DNA from 4 places in the Marinobacterium sp. BA1 genome. Region 2 is predicted to be linked to each of the others. Evidence: predicted binding sites of a transcription regulator. Region 2 holds the regulator's gene; each other region holds the start of a gene.
The links. The regulator LexA, encoded in region 2, represses DNA repair genes until DNA is damaged. The targets are predictions, from matches to a motif close to TACTGTNTANNTANACAGTA.
Positions count from the first base shown of each region.

Region 1: a site for LexA is predicted at 1,392-1,411, ahead of ruvC (crossover junction endodeoxyribonuclease RuvC). Genes of this name have one in related genera too.
Region 3: a site for LexA is predicted at 1,537-1,556, ahead of recN (DNA repair protein RecN). Genes of this name have one in related genera too.
Region 4: a site for LexA is predicted at 2,096-2,115, ahead of ACAM29_RS06815 (DNA topoisomerase III). Genes of this name have one in related genera too.

Region 1 is NZ_BAAFHC010000001.1:1,302,337-1,305,717, reverse strand. It holds gene aspS (aspartate--tRNA ligase) at 1-518, shown strand, start outside; gene ACAM29_RS06450 (YebC/PmpR family DNA-binding transcriptional regulator) at 586-1,323, shown strand; gene ruvC (crossover junction endodeoxyribonuclease RuvC) at 1,453-1,965, shown strand; gene ruvA (Holliday junction branch migration protein RuvA) at 1,989-2,618, shown strand; gene ruvB (Holliday junction branch migration DNA helicase RuvB) at 2,629-3,381, shown strand, end outside.
Region 2 is NZ_BAAFHC010000001.1:757,046-760,426, reverse strand. It holds gene dinG (ATP-dependent DNA helicase DinG) at 1-1,097, opposite strand, end outside; gene lexA (transcriptional repressor LexA) at 1,220-1,828, shown strand; gene ACAM29_RS03695 (SulA-like leucine-rich domain-containing protein) at 1,844-2,251, shown strand; gene ACAM29_RS03690 (DUF6586 family protein) at 2,252-2,779, opposite strand; gene topA (type I DNA topoisomerase) at 2,823-3,381, opposite strand, start outside.
Region 3 is NZ_BAAFHC010000001.1:2,673,974-2,677,354, forward strand. It holds gene dnaK (molecular chaperone DnaK) at 1-708, opposite strand, end outside; gene grpE (nucleotide exchange factor GrpE) at 811-1,401, opposite strand; gene recN (DNA repair protein RecN) at 1,566-3,233, shown strand; gene fur (ferric iron uptake transcriptional regulator) at 3,254-3,381, opposite strand, start outside.
Region 4 is NZ_BAAFHC010000001.1:1,384,150-1,387,530, reverse strand. It holds gene wrbA (NAD(P)H:quinone oxidoreductase) at 1-438, opposite strand, end outside; gene ACAM29_RS06825 (glutathione S-transferase family protein) at 457-1,440, opposite strand; gene ACAM29_RS06820 (DoxX family protein) at 1,505-1,951, opposite strand; gene ACAM29_RS06815 (DNA topoisomerase III) at 2,179-3,381, shown strand, end outside.

The DNA of each region.
Region 1 (3,381 bases), 550 kb from region 2:
GCGAAGATATGAACCTGATCGAACGCGAGTGGGCGCCGCTGTGGGTGGTCGACTTCCCGATGTTCGAAGAGAACAGCGATGGCTCCATGACCGCGCTGCATCACCCGTTCACTTCGCCGAGCTGCAGCCCGGAAGAACTGATCGCCGAGCCCGAAGGCAAGCTTTCCCGTGCCTACGACATGGTACTGAACGGCACCGAATTGGGTGGCGGTTCCATCCGTATCCATGATCAGACCATGCAGAAAGCCGTATTCAAGGTGCTGGGTATCTCCGATGAGGAAGCGGACGAGAAATTCGGCTTCCTGTTGAATGCACTCAAGCACGGCGCACCGCCTCATGGTGGTCTAGCGTTTGGTCTTGATCGTCTGGTGATGCTGATGACCGGTTCCACTTCAATTCGTGAAGTGATCGCCTTCCCGAAAACCCAGAGTGCTGCCTGTCTGCTGACCGATGCACCGGGTGAGGTGAGTGCCGCGCAGCTGCGCGAACTGAATATCAAGCTGCGCAAAACTCCCTGATTGCGCACCCGGGGCGACCATCAGTGTCGCCCCATTTGTTTACACGACCGATATTTGAGGATGTTGTATGGCAGGTCATTCCAAGTGGGCTAACATCAAGCACCGCAAGGCGGCTCAGGACGCCAAGCGCGGCAAGATCTTCACCAAGCTGATTCGTGAGTTGACCGTCGCCGCCAAAGAGGGTGGTGGCACTCCGGAAGACAACCCGCGTCTGCGTGCGGCAATGGACAAGGCGCTGGGCGCCAACATGAAGAAGGACACCATCGAAAAGGCGATTCAGCGTGGCGCAGGCGGTGGCGAGGGTGACAACTACGATGAGCTGACCTACGAAGGCTACGGCCCCAACGGCGTGGCCATTCTGGTCGAGTGCATGACCGACAACGTCAACCGTACCGTGTCTCAGGTGCGGGCTGCCTTCAACAAGGCGGGTGGCAACCTGGGTACCAACGGTTCGGTTGCCTATCTGTTTGAGAAAAAAGGTCAGATCAGCTTCGGTGAAGGCGCTGATGAAGACGCGATCATGGAAGCGGCGCTGGAAGCGGGGGCTGATGACGTCATCACCAACGAAGACGGCTCCATCGACGTGTTTGCGCCTTGGCAGGAGTTCATGGACGTGAAACAGTCGCTGGTAGATGCTGGGTTCGAGCCGGTTTATGCCGAGGTTGGCATGATTCCGTCCACTACGGTTGAGCTGGATGTGGAAAGCGGTCAGAAAGCGCTGAAGTTGATCGACGCGCTGGAGGATCTCGATGATACCCAGAATGTGTATCACAATGCCGAAATCCCCGAAGAAGCGATGGAATAAACGCGCAGCATGATGGCTGATGGAAACCGGGGGCAACCCCGGTTTTTTTTGAGCAAAACGCCTTGATTTAGTGTATAAATATACAGATATAGTCCGCTTAAACATTTACTGGAGTTTCGAGACAGGTCCATGCTGATATTGGGGATCGATCCCGGCTCAAGAATTACCGGCTATGGTGTCATTCGCGTGGCGGGTCCTCGTACCGAGTACGTTGCCAGTGGCTGCATCCGCATCAGTGGTGACGTTCTTGCAGATCGACTGCAGCAGGTGTATGCCGGCGTGACTGAAGTCATTGAGCGCTATCAGCCTCAGGAAATGGCCATTGAGCAGGTGTTCATGTCGCGCAATGCGGATTCGGCGCTTAAGCTGGGCCAGGCGAGGGGGGTGGCGATCGTGGCCGGTGCCAACCGCCTGCTGCCGGTATCCGAGTATGCGGCCCGTCGCGTCAAACAATCGGTGGTAGGCAATGGTGGTGCCGACAAGGCGCAGGTGCAGCACATGGTGATGCATCTGCTGAAGTTGCCGGGGCTGCCCCAGGCGGATGCGGCAGATGCGCTGGCCATCGCGCTCTGCCATGCTCATACCTGTGCGGGGCAAATTCAGCAAGCGCGCGGCAAAACGGCCGGGCGCTGGCGTTACTGATTTATCTTGGAGATGCAAAGCGCGTGATCGGACACCTCAGAGGTCGAATTCTGGAAAAGCAGCCGCCCTGGATGCTGCTGGATGTTAACGGTGTGGGCTACGAGGTCGAAGCCTCGATGAACACCTTTTACAAATTGCCGGAAGTGGGAGCCGAAGTGTCACTGCACACCCACTTTGTGGTGCGCGAAGACGCCCAGCTGTTGTACGGCTTTGCCGATCAGCAGGAGAAACTTCTGTTCCGCTCATTAATCAAGGTGAACGGTGTCGGCCCCAAACTGGCTCTTTCTATACTGTCCGGCATCAGTGCCAATGACTTTATCCGCAGTGTGCACAACGAAGACACAACGGCGCTGGTGCGGGTGCCGGGAGTGGGCAAAAAGACGGCGGAACGTTTGATTGTTGAAATGAAAGACCGCCTCAGTCAGCTGCAGCTACCGACCTTGACCGAGCTGGAACTGAGCAGTGGCAGCCAGTCCGAGACGGTTTTGGTTCCGGAAGCGGACCACCGTGCGGAAGCCGAAAGCGCGCTGATCGCACTGGGTTACAAGCCGCAGCAAGCCACGCGCGCGATTGAACAGGCAGTACAGGCACTGGGAGAAGATGCGGTCACCGAAACGCTGATACGCCATGCCCTGCGTACCATGGTGGGTTGAGACAAATGCTATGAGAATTGAAGCCGACCGTTTTATTACGCCCATGGCGGCGCCTGCCGAAGAGGTTCAGGATCGTGCCATACGCCCCAAGCTGCTCAAGGATTATGAAGGGCAGCCTGTGGTACGTGAACAGATGGAGATCTTTATCCATGCGGCACGCAACCGAAACGAAGCGCTGGATCATACGCTGATTTTCGGCCCGCCCGGGCTTGGTAAAACTACACTGGCCAATATCATCGCTCATGAGATGGGCGCGCAGATCCGCACCACTTCCGGTCCGGTGCTGGAGAAGGCCGGTGATCTGGCAGCCTTGTTGACCAACCTTGAAGCTGGTGACGTGCTGTTTATTGACGAAATACACCGACTAAGCCCCAATGTTGAAGAAGTACTCTATCCGGCGATGGAAGACTACCAACTGGATATCATGATCGGTGAAGGGCCGGCGGCGCGTTCAATCAAGCTGGATCTGCCGCCTTTCACCCTAGTGGGTGCCACCACTCGGGCGGGTTTGCTCACTTCTCCCTTGCGGGACCGTTTTGGGATAGTACAACGGCTTGAGTACTACTCGATTCAGGATCTGACCGGTATCGTAATGCGCTCGGGGCAGTTGTCGGGGACCCATATCGATGAAGACGGAGCTCGAGAGGTGGCAAGACGATCACGCGGCACGCCGCGTATCGCCAACCGACTGTTGCGCCGGGCACGCGACTTTGCCGAGGTGAAGGGTGATGGCCGCATTACCAAGGATATTGCCGATCTGGCG
Region 2 (3,381 bases):
CGGTCGGCCGCCTGACCAAGGCTGAAGCAGGGCTCCAGCAGTGGGTCGGGTACCCGCCCTTGTGCAAAGCGATAGCGGTCTTTGACGCTCTCGGCAAACAGTGGCCGCAGCAGCAGCTCAAGCTGCTCAAGCGCAAGCCCCATCTCTTCAAAAGGACGATGCAGTCGCTCTACCGGATCTGCCAATTGCACCGGTGAACCGGTCTCTGTCACCAACTGAGTCAGCTGCTTTTGTGCAGATTTCAGTAATCGACGACTGCCCTCAAGCCTTGCACCAAAAGCAAAGTGACCACTCGCCTTGTCAGCCAGGTGATGTCCTTCATCGAAGATATAGATGGTTTTTTCTGGCTCGGGCAGGATGGCTCCGCCACCAAGCGCAAGATCGGCCAGCACCAGGTCGTGGTTGGCAACAATCACGTCTGCCTCTTCCAACCGGTCACGAGCCCGGTAGAAAGGACAGGCACTGAAATTCAGACAACGGCGGTTGCTGCACTGCATGTGATCACTGGTCAATGGCCGCCAGATGGCATCATCCACTTCATCTGCAAGTGCATCACGATCCCCGTCCCACTGACCTGAGGCATAGCTGTCCATCAACTGCTGATACAGTTGCAGCACATCATCGGGCAGCTTTTCAGCTGCCTCATCTTCATATAACGCCATCTGGCCTAGCAGGCCCTGCTGTTCAAGATGGCCTTCCACCTTGTTCAGGCAAAGGTAACGCCCTCGCCCTTTCGCGAGCCGGTAGCGCATTGGCAGGCCTGTATGCGTTTCAACTTCGGGCAGATCCTTGTTGATGAGCTGTTCCTGCAGCGCCACGGTTGCCGTAGACAGCACCAACCTGCACTCCTGAGCCCGAGCCAAGGGGATGGCCGCCAACAGATAGGCGATCGTCTTGCCGGTACCGGTTCCGGCTTCAACAACACCCACGGCGGGGTGCAGATCATCCGTTTCACTGCGTGGAACAGCAGCCGCTGCAAGGGTTCGCGCCACGGCTGCGATCATCTGCTTCTGTGCCGGTCGTGCAGTCAGGCCACGACTCTTCAGGAAGCGACTGTAGGCCTCCTGGATCTCTTTTTTTTGCGCCTCGCTCAGCACGCTCAATCCTCATCCGATCTGTGTGGCGATTCTAGCAAGATACTGGATATATAAACAGAAAAATGCTTGACCCTGCTCATTCACTGTATAGAATCACAGTAACCGGATAGGGAACAGATGCCATGAAATTGACCAATCGCCAGACTGAAGTACTGGAATGCATTCGCAAACATATCGAAACAACAGGCTACCCGCCCACCCGAGCCGATATTGCACGCGAACTGGGATTCAAGTCAGCCAATGCGGCTGAAGAACACTTGAAGGCACTGGCCCGCAAAGGCGCCATCGAACTGACCAAGGGCACATCAAGAGGCATTCGCTTGCCGGAAGCCGAGCAACCGGATACCGAAGGCCTGCCCGTTATTGGTCAAGTGGCAGCAGGTGAACCCATCCTGGCACAGGAGCATGTCGAGGACCACTGCACCATCTCGGCAGACTTCTTCCGCCCCCGCGCTGACTACCTGCTGCGGGTCAAGGGGATGAGCATGAAAAACATCGGAATCATGGATGGCGACCTGCTCGCCGTACATCAAACCCGAGAGGCCCGGGACGGGCAGGTTGTGGTCGCACGGATCGGCGACGAAGTAACGGTCAAGCGCTTTAAGCGTGATGGCCGCAAAGTCTTTCTTATTGCCGAAAACGAAGACTTCAGCCCGATCGAGGTAGACCTGAGTGAACAGGAACTGATCATCGAAGGACTGGGTGTTGGCGTTATCCGGCAAGGCAACTGACAGAGGTCACTCGCCATGTCTGCAATTCATGCAACAGCAACGAACTCGAACCCTCACAGCAAACGTGAATGCGTTGAAAGCCGGGTCACCGAGATTTTGCTGCATAACAGCTCAGTTTGCCTGCAGCCCTTGCTGCTGCCCATGATCGCAGGCTTGAGTCGTGAAGACCGCTGGCTGGTCCTGATTAACCCGCCACATGATATCACCCGCAAGGCACTGGAGCAGGCCGGCGCCTGTACACGTCACATCCTGGTCTTGAATACCTGCAGTCTCGATCAAACCGAGCTGCTATGCGGACGGGCACTGGCTGCCGGCACATGCCACACAGTCATCGCCTGGTGCAGCGGTGCTGCACCATCGCTCGATCAACTCAATCAGTCAGCAAGCCAGGGGGATGCACTGGGCATTCTGGTGCGGACCTGATTACCACTCCTGCATGCCAGCACGCAGGCGTTCTATCAGTTCACGGAACGCCTGTAACCAAGCCTTGTATTCAGCCAACACATCCTTGTCTTCCGAATGGTCCGGGTTGATCTGCAATACATGAATTTCGGAAATGCTGCTGTCTACCTCGGTTTTTGCCTGGTGGTAGTCTGACGCCTGCCAGCAGGCCTCATAAGCAGACAGCATTTTGTGCAGCCAACTTCCTCTGTCCCGCTCCAACTGTTCAAGCTCAGTTACTTCGGGGGATTCCTGACCAGTTACTTCAAGCTGCTCAGACAGATCAGTGAAGCGATGGATCCGATCCACATCGAGATTGTAGTTTTCTGCAATCTCGCGCAACAGCGCCGAGTATCCACTTGCCATGAAGAACAGGATCGACTCATGATAGGACTCGATTCTGGCATGCTTGCTCCACTGTGAGGCCTCTTCCGCCTGCTCCAGCGCCTTGATATGCAGGCGCGCAAAATTCAGCTTCTGATTGGTACGAACCGCATAGATATCACTCATTACCTGTACTCCATTGAATGCGCCGACGGTCTCGGTCTCACGCTCAGCGCTTACGTCCCTGTTCTTCCTGCCAGCGCCCGTCACGGTAGAACGCTTTCCAGCCGGTTGCCTTGCCCTCAACTTCCGTCATCACATACTGCTCTTTGGTTTTCCGACTGTAACGAATTACTGCCGGATTACCATCAGGGTCTTTCTGCGGCGCATCCATCAGATAGGCGTATTTGGGATCGATCTCATCACGGTGCGGCACCAGCTCAGCCACCAGCGGCGCACGCGTTTCCCGTTTTTTCGGAAACTGACTCGCCGCCAGGAACAGGCCGCTGGCACCATCACGCAGTACGTAGGTATCTTCAACCTTTTCGCACTGCAGTTCCGGCATTGGTACCGGATCCATTTTGGGAGGCGCCGGCTCACCGTTTTTCAGCAGTTTGCGCGTATTCTTGCACTCGCTATTGGTGCAGCCGAAAAACTTGCCGAAACGACCGGTCTTAAGCTGCATTTCGGAGCCACACTTGTCGCATTCGATACTGGGCCCATCATAGCCCTTGATCCTGAAGCTACCCTGTTCAACCTCGAAACCAGGACAGTCGGGATTGTTGCCG
Region 3 (3,381 bases), 1.9 Mb from region 2:
AACCGCCAGGTCGAAATCTTCACCACCGAGGAAGGTGTCACCGTTGGTTGCCAACACTTCAAACTGGTGCTCGCCATCCACATCGGCAATCTCGATGATGGAAATATCAAACGTACCACCACCGAGGTCGTATACGGCAACGGTCTTGTCGCCCTTGGACTTGTCCATGCCATAAGCCAGCGCAGCCGCTGTCGGCTCGTTGATGATGCGCTTCACTTCCAGACCGGCAATTCGGCCTGCGTCTTTGGTGGCCTGGCGCTGAGAGTCATTGAAGTAGGCCGGTACGGTGATCACTGCTTCAGTGACCGGCTCGCCGAGATAGTCTTCAGCGGTCTTCTTCATCTTTTTCAGCACTTCAGCCGATACCTGCGGCGGAGCCATCTTTTTGCCTTTTACATCAACCCAGGCATCACCGTTGTCGGCCGCAATGATTTTGTAAGGCACCATCTTGATGTCTTTCTGAACCACCTTGTCATCATAGCGGCGGCCAATCAGACGCTTGATGGCATACAGTGTGTTGTCCGGGTTGGTAACGGACTGGCGCTTGGCCGGCTGACCAACCAGTGTTTCGCCGTCATTGGTATAGGCGATAATGGACGGTGTGGTGCGATCACCTTCCGCATTTTCAATCACTTTGGTCTTGTCGCCGTCAAGGATCGCCACGCAGGAGTTGGTGGTGCCCAAGTCGATACCGATAATTCTGCCCATGTCTTACTCCGATCTTTCTGTGACCCATATTGGGTCAAAAACTGTTCAATTAGCCGTTGTGCATCTATATGGGTACGGCAGCGCGTTTTTCAACTCCGGCCTTCAGCCTTTTGCTACCATCACCATAGCGGGACGTACCAGACGGCCATTCAGCAGGTAACCCTTCTGTACCACTGTGACGACCGTGTTAGGCTCAACACCTTCTGCCGGCACCATGGACATCGCCTGGTGGTGCTCCGGATTAAATACTTCACCCTGCGGATTCAGTTGCTCCACATTGAATTTTTCCAGACTGGAGAGGAACAGCCCCAGTGTCATCTCGACACCTTCACGAATCGCTTTGACCTTCTCCTCATCGCCTTGACTGGCTTCAATTGCACGCTCAAGACTATCCACCACCGGCAGCAACTCTGTCGCAAATTTTTCCAGACCAAACTTGTGTGCCTTTTCCACATCCTGCTCGGCACGGCGGCGAATGTTCTGAATTTCGGCCTGCGCACGCGGTTTGAGCTCAACCAGTTCCTTTTTCAAAGCGTCAACCTCAGCGCGGGACTCTTCCAGCTGCTGGATCAGGCTGACTTCCGTCTCTTCGGCAGCACCTGGCTCTACAACTTCACCTTCGGCGACCAGCACTTCAGGTTCGTTTTGAACCGGCTCGACGGCTTCATTCTGATTCTGCTGCTCTTTCGACATCAGGTCTCTCCAACTGACACTTGAGTATTGGCGTTGATGGCATCTATATGGGGCTCTCTCAGATGGATTCAACCGGCAGCAAGATTTTTTTCAGCTGGGGATTGCAGGTATCGATCAAATGGCTTATACAGTAAATACTGTATAAATAACCATGTGTAATTATCATGCTGACCCAACTGACCATTCGCAACTTCGCCATCGTGAGCGACCTTGAAGTCGAGCTGAATCGAGGGATGACCGTCATCAGCGGCGAAACCGGCGCCGGCAAGTCAATCATGCTGGACGCCCTCGGACTCTGCCTGGGTGATCGAGCTGACAGTGACAGTGTCAACAGCGGCTCAGAGCGCGCCGAGCTCACGGCCAGCTTTGATATCCGCACAATCCCACAGGCCAGGCTGTGGCTCAGCGAACACGACCTCGAGGGAGATCCCCAGGAATGCCATTTGCGGCGAGTTGTAACCCGCGAAGGCCGCAGCCGCAGCTATATTAACGGTCGCCCCGCACCACTGGCACTGCTGCGCGAGCTCGGCCAGTACCTGGTTGACATTCACGGCCAGCATGAACATCAACGACTATTGAAGAAGGATCATCATCGGATCCTGCTGGACGAATTCGGCAACCATACCGAGCTGGCTGAAGAAGCACGCCGTCTATACCACAAATGGCGCCGCCAGCATGCCGAGCTGGAGCAACTGACCCAGGTATCGGACGAGCGCAATGCACGCATTCAACTATTGAGCTACCAGGTCGAAGAGCTGGAGCAGCTTGCGCTGACTCAGGGAGAGCTGGAACAGCTCGAGCATGAGCAGCAACTGTTGGAAAATGCCGGCAGCTTGTTGAGTACAGGCCAGCAGCTGCTCAACATCAGTCATGAGGATGACAGCCTCAACTGTCAGTCCATGTTGCACCACTGCCTTCAGTTGCTGCAACAGCTGGGCACGGAAGATTCGTGCCTGCAACAGGCCAGTGAAATGTTTAACAGCGCACTGATACAGGTAGAAGAAGCCGGTCGCGAGGTTCGTCACTTTCTGGAATCGGTCGAAATCAACCCCGAACGCCAGCGGGAGGTAGAGGAACGCCTGACGGCCATCTACGATGTAGCGCGCAAACACCGCTTATTGCCTGAGCAGCTTATTGAGTTCCAGCAATCTCTACAGCAGGAGCTAATGGGCCTGACCCGATCCGACAACGAAATTGAATTACTGGCCGACGAAGTAGAATCGGCCTGGCAGAGCTACCTCAAAACCGCCGCTGAGCTCAGCCTTGCACGGCAACAACAGGCCGAGCACTTGGACCGCTTGGTGGACGCCCAGCTGCATGCCCTTGGCATGCCTGCCGCCCGTTTCAGTGCGTGTCTGACGCCACTGGATACTGAGCGCTACAGTGCTAGCGGCCTTGAAGAGGTCGAGTTCCTGATTAGCACCAACGAGGGCCAGCCAGCCCGTGCACTGGCAAAAGTTGCATCAGGTGGTGAACTGTCCCGAATCAGCCTGGCGATACAGGTGGTTACGGCACAGACATCCAGCACCCCAACACTGGTATTTGATGAAGTCGATGTGGGTATCGGTGGCGCCATTGCTGAAGTGGTCGGTCGGATGCTGCGTGAACTGGGTGAACGGGTGCAGGTTTTGTGTGTAACACACCAACCCCAAGTGGCGGCACAAGGGCATCAGCACCTGTTTGTAAGCAAAAAGGGACAGAAAGGTACATCCCAGACCCGGGTATCAAGGTTGAGCGAGGCCCAAAGGGTAGAAGAAGTTGCCCGCATGCTGGGCGGTGTCGATATTACGCGGACGTCAATGGAGCATGCACGAGAAATGCTGTCAGCCTGAGCGGCTGACAGCAAGGCTGCCTACTTCTTGTCCTCTTCTTCACAACCGCCCTTGCAGACACCGTAAAGATAAAGCGTACGGTCAGTAATGGTAAAGCCAAGCTGGTCCGCAACCTTGTCGAGGATTTCGGATACCTTGGGCTCAGTAA
Region 4 (3,381 bases), 630 kb from region 2:
CAGCGCATAGGGCAGCCCTACCACGACCATGCCGTGATGGAACAGGGTAGTGTGGAATGACTGGATGGTAGTTTCGTTGCCACCACCGGTGCCGGTACTGGTGAAGACACTGCCCACCTTGCCGACCAGCGCTCCCTTTGCCCACAGCCCACCGGTCTGGTCAAGGAAGTTGCGCATCTGGCTGGCCATGTTACCGAAGCGGGTCGGCGTGCCGAAGATGATGGCATCATATTGGTCCAGTTCCTTGGGGTCGGCGATGGGAGCCGCCTGATCCAGCTTAACGCCGGCGTTGCGGGCAACCTCTTCCGGCATCAGCTCGGGAACGCGCTTGATGACCACCTCGGTATCCTCAACTGACTGGGCGCCTTCTGCAATGGCCCGGGCCAGGGTTTCAATGTGGCCATAGGATGAATAGTAAAGTACAAGAATTTTGCTCATGATTGCATCTCCTGAGTTTTATTGACTGACAGCTTCACGCTGATGTGGCTGATTAAGGTCCAGAGTCGGGCCGACAGGCACCACACCCGTCGGATTGATGGTGTGATGGCTGCGGTAATAGTGGTGCTTGATGTGTTGCATGTTGACCGTCTCGCTCACACCAGGCCATTGATAAAGCTCACGTACGTATCCCCAGAGATTAGGGTAGTCGACGATCCGTTTCAGGTTGCACTTGAAGTGACCGTGGTAGACGGCATCAAATCGAATCAAGGTCGTGAACAGACGCCAGTCTGCCTCGGTGATCTGGTCGCCCAGTAGATAGCGATGGGTCTCAAGCCGGGTATCCAGTGCGTCCAGGGCTTCAAACAGGGGGTGAACAGCCTGTTCGTAGGCTTCCTGAGTGGTTGCAAACCCCGCCTTGTATACACCGTTGTTGATGCGGTCGTAAATCTCACTGTTCAGCGTGTCGATCTCACTGCGCAGCAGTTGAGGGTAGTAATCCCCTGGGGCGGCACCAATCTCATCAAAGGCGGAGTTCAGGATGCGGATGATCTCCGCTGACTCGTTGTTGACGATGGTCTGACGTTGCTTGTCCCAAAGTACTGGAACGGTGACGCGGCCCGAGTAGTTCGGATCGGCTTTAAGGTAGAGCTCGTAGAGGTAATCCAGCCCATATAGTTCATCTCCGGTTGCACCCGGCTCCGTTGCGAAAGTCCAGCCGTGGTCACCCATGTAGCTGTGTACCACCGAAACCGAGATCATTTTCTCCAGTCCCTTCAGGTGGCGAAAAATCAAGGTGCGATGGGCCCAGGGGCAGGCGAGGGAGACATACAAATGGTAGCGGCCGGGTTCTGCCTGAAAACCGTCTTCGCCGCTGGGGCCAGGCTGGCCGTCGGCAGTAATCCAGTTACGGAACTGTGACTCCGATCGCATGAAGCGACCCTGATTGGATTCGGTGTCATACCACTGGTCAACCCAGCGGCCATCAAGCAGTAAGCCCATGATAATCTCCTGATTGTCAGTGAGGCCGGTTAATTGAATGTCCTGGCTAGATCGACTTCAGAGCCTAGCTCTGACGCTGGTGCAGCATTCGGTCCAGAGACAGGTTGCCACCGCCGCTGATCAGCAGGGAAACAGACATGGCCAGCAGAGACAGAGCAAACTCATAACCGTTGTTTGAGACGAACAGGCCGTGACCAATATGTACGGCGAAAATGGCGACCAGCATGGCAAAGGCCAAAGCTGCTGCTGCCGGGCGTACCAGCAAACCAATTAGAATCGCCAGACCACCGAAGAATTCAGCACTGCCGGCCAGCAGCGCCATCAGATACCCTGGCTCAAGGCCAATGGACGCCATCCACTGACCTGTACCTTCAAGACCGTAACCACCGAAAGCGCCGAACAGTTTCTGTGCGCCGTGTGCCATGAAAATAACACCTGCCGGGACACGCAGTGCCAAGGGAGCAAAACTGTCGGATGTATTCAGCAGGCGTGTGATCAGTGAGGCGTTCATCGTGTTTCTCCACGTGTTTGATGGCTTGAGTTAACTATAGTTGCCATGTGATTGATTAAAAATGGCTAAAATTAGCTCATATTGATCAGATTTATAGATTATTTGGTGGGCTATGCTGTCTCAGATTATGGCTAATATCTGAATAACTGTTTTTATATACAGTCTTTATCGACATGTGTTGTCTGATCTCTTACTCTTGGCATTCCCAAGCCAATGCCCCGAATATCATGAAGCTCTACATCGCCGAAAAACCAAGCCTTGCCCGTGCCATCGCCGCCGTACTGCCCGGGCCTCAGAAGAAAGAGGAGGGGCTGATCCGCTGTGGCGGTGATCAGGTGGTGAGCTGGTGCATCGGCCATCTACTGGAGCAGGCCGAGCCTGATGCCTACGATCCGGCCTACAAACAGTGGCGATTGGAACATCTGCCCATCGTACCCGGTGAATGGCAGTTGAAGCCGCGCAGCGGTGTGGCCAAGCAGGTGGCGGTATTGCGCAAGCTGGTGAAACAGGCGGACCAGATCGTCCATGCCGGTGACCCGGACCGCGAAGGCCAGTTGCTGGTGGATGAAGTGATCGACTTTCTCAAGGTACCGGCTACCAAGCGGTCACAGATGCAGCGCTGTCTGATTTCGGACCTGAACCCCGAGGCGGTGCGCCGTGCCATTGCGCGGCTTAAGCCTAATCAGGACTTTGTACCGCTGTCGGTGTCCGCATTAGCCCGTTCCCGCGCCGACTGGCTGTTCGGTATCAACATGACCCGGGCGCTGACCATCAAGGGTCGCAGTGCCGGCTATGACGGCGTGTTGTCCGTGGGACGGGTACAGACACCGGTGCTGGGGCTGGTGGTACAGCGTGATGCCGAGATTGCCGCCTTTGTGCCCAAGCCCTATTACGAAGTGGATGCTCATCTGCTCACCGAGCGGGGCGAGCGTTTTACCGCCCGCTGGCAACCCAGTGAAGCCTGCGCCCGTTTTCAGGACGAAGAGGGGCGGGTGCTGTCAAAGCCGCTGGCCGAAAACGTGGTGCAGCGCATTACCGGCCAGCCAGGTGTGGTCACCAAGGATGAACGCAAGACCGGCCAGCAGGCAGTGCCGCTGCCCTATAACCTGTCGTCGCTGCAGATCGACTGTGCCAAACGTTTTGGTCTCAATGCCCAGCAGGTGCTGGATGCGGCCCAGGCACTGTATGAAAAACATCAGCTGATCACCTATCCTCGGTCCGACTGCCGTTACCTGCCTGCCGAACACTTTTCCGAAGCGCCTCGTGTCACTCAGGCGATCGCTCGTACCCTGCCGGAGTTGGCGGGAGCGGTACAGAAGGCCGATTTGAGCCTCAGGTCCAAGGCGTGGAACGACAAAAAGGTGGAAGCGCATCATGCGATCATCCCCACCAGCAAGGCGGCGGCTTCGGATCGGTTGAGCCGTGCCGAG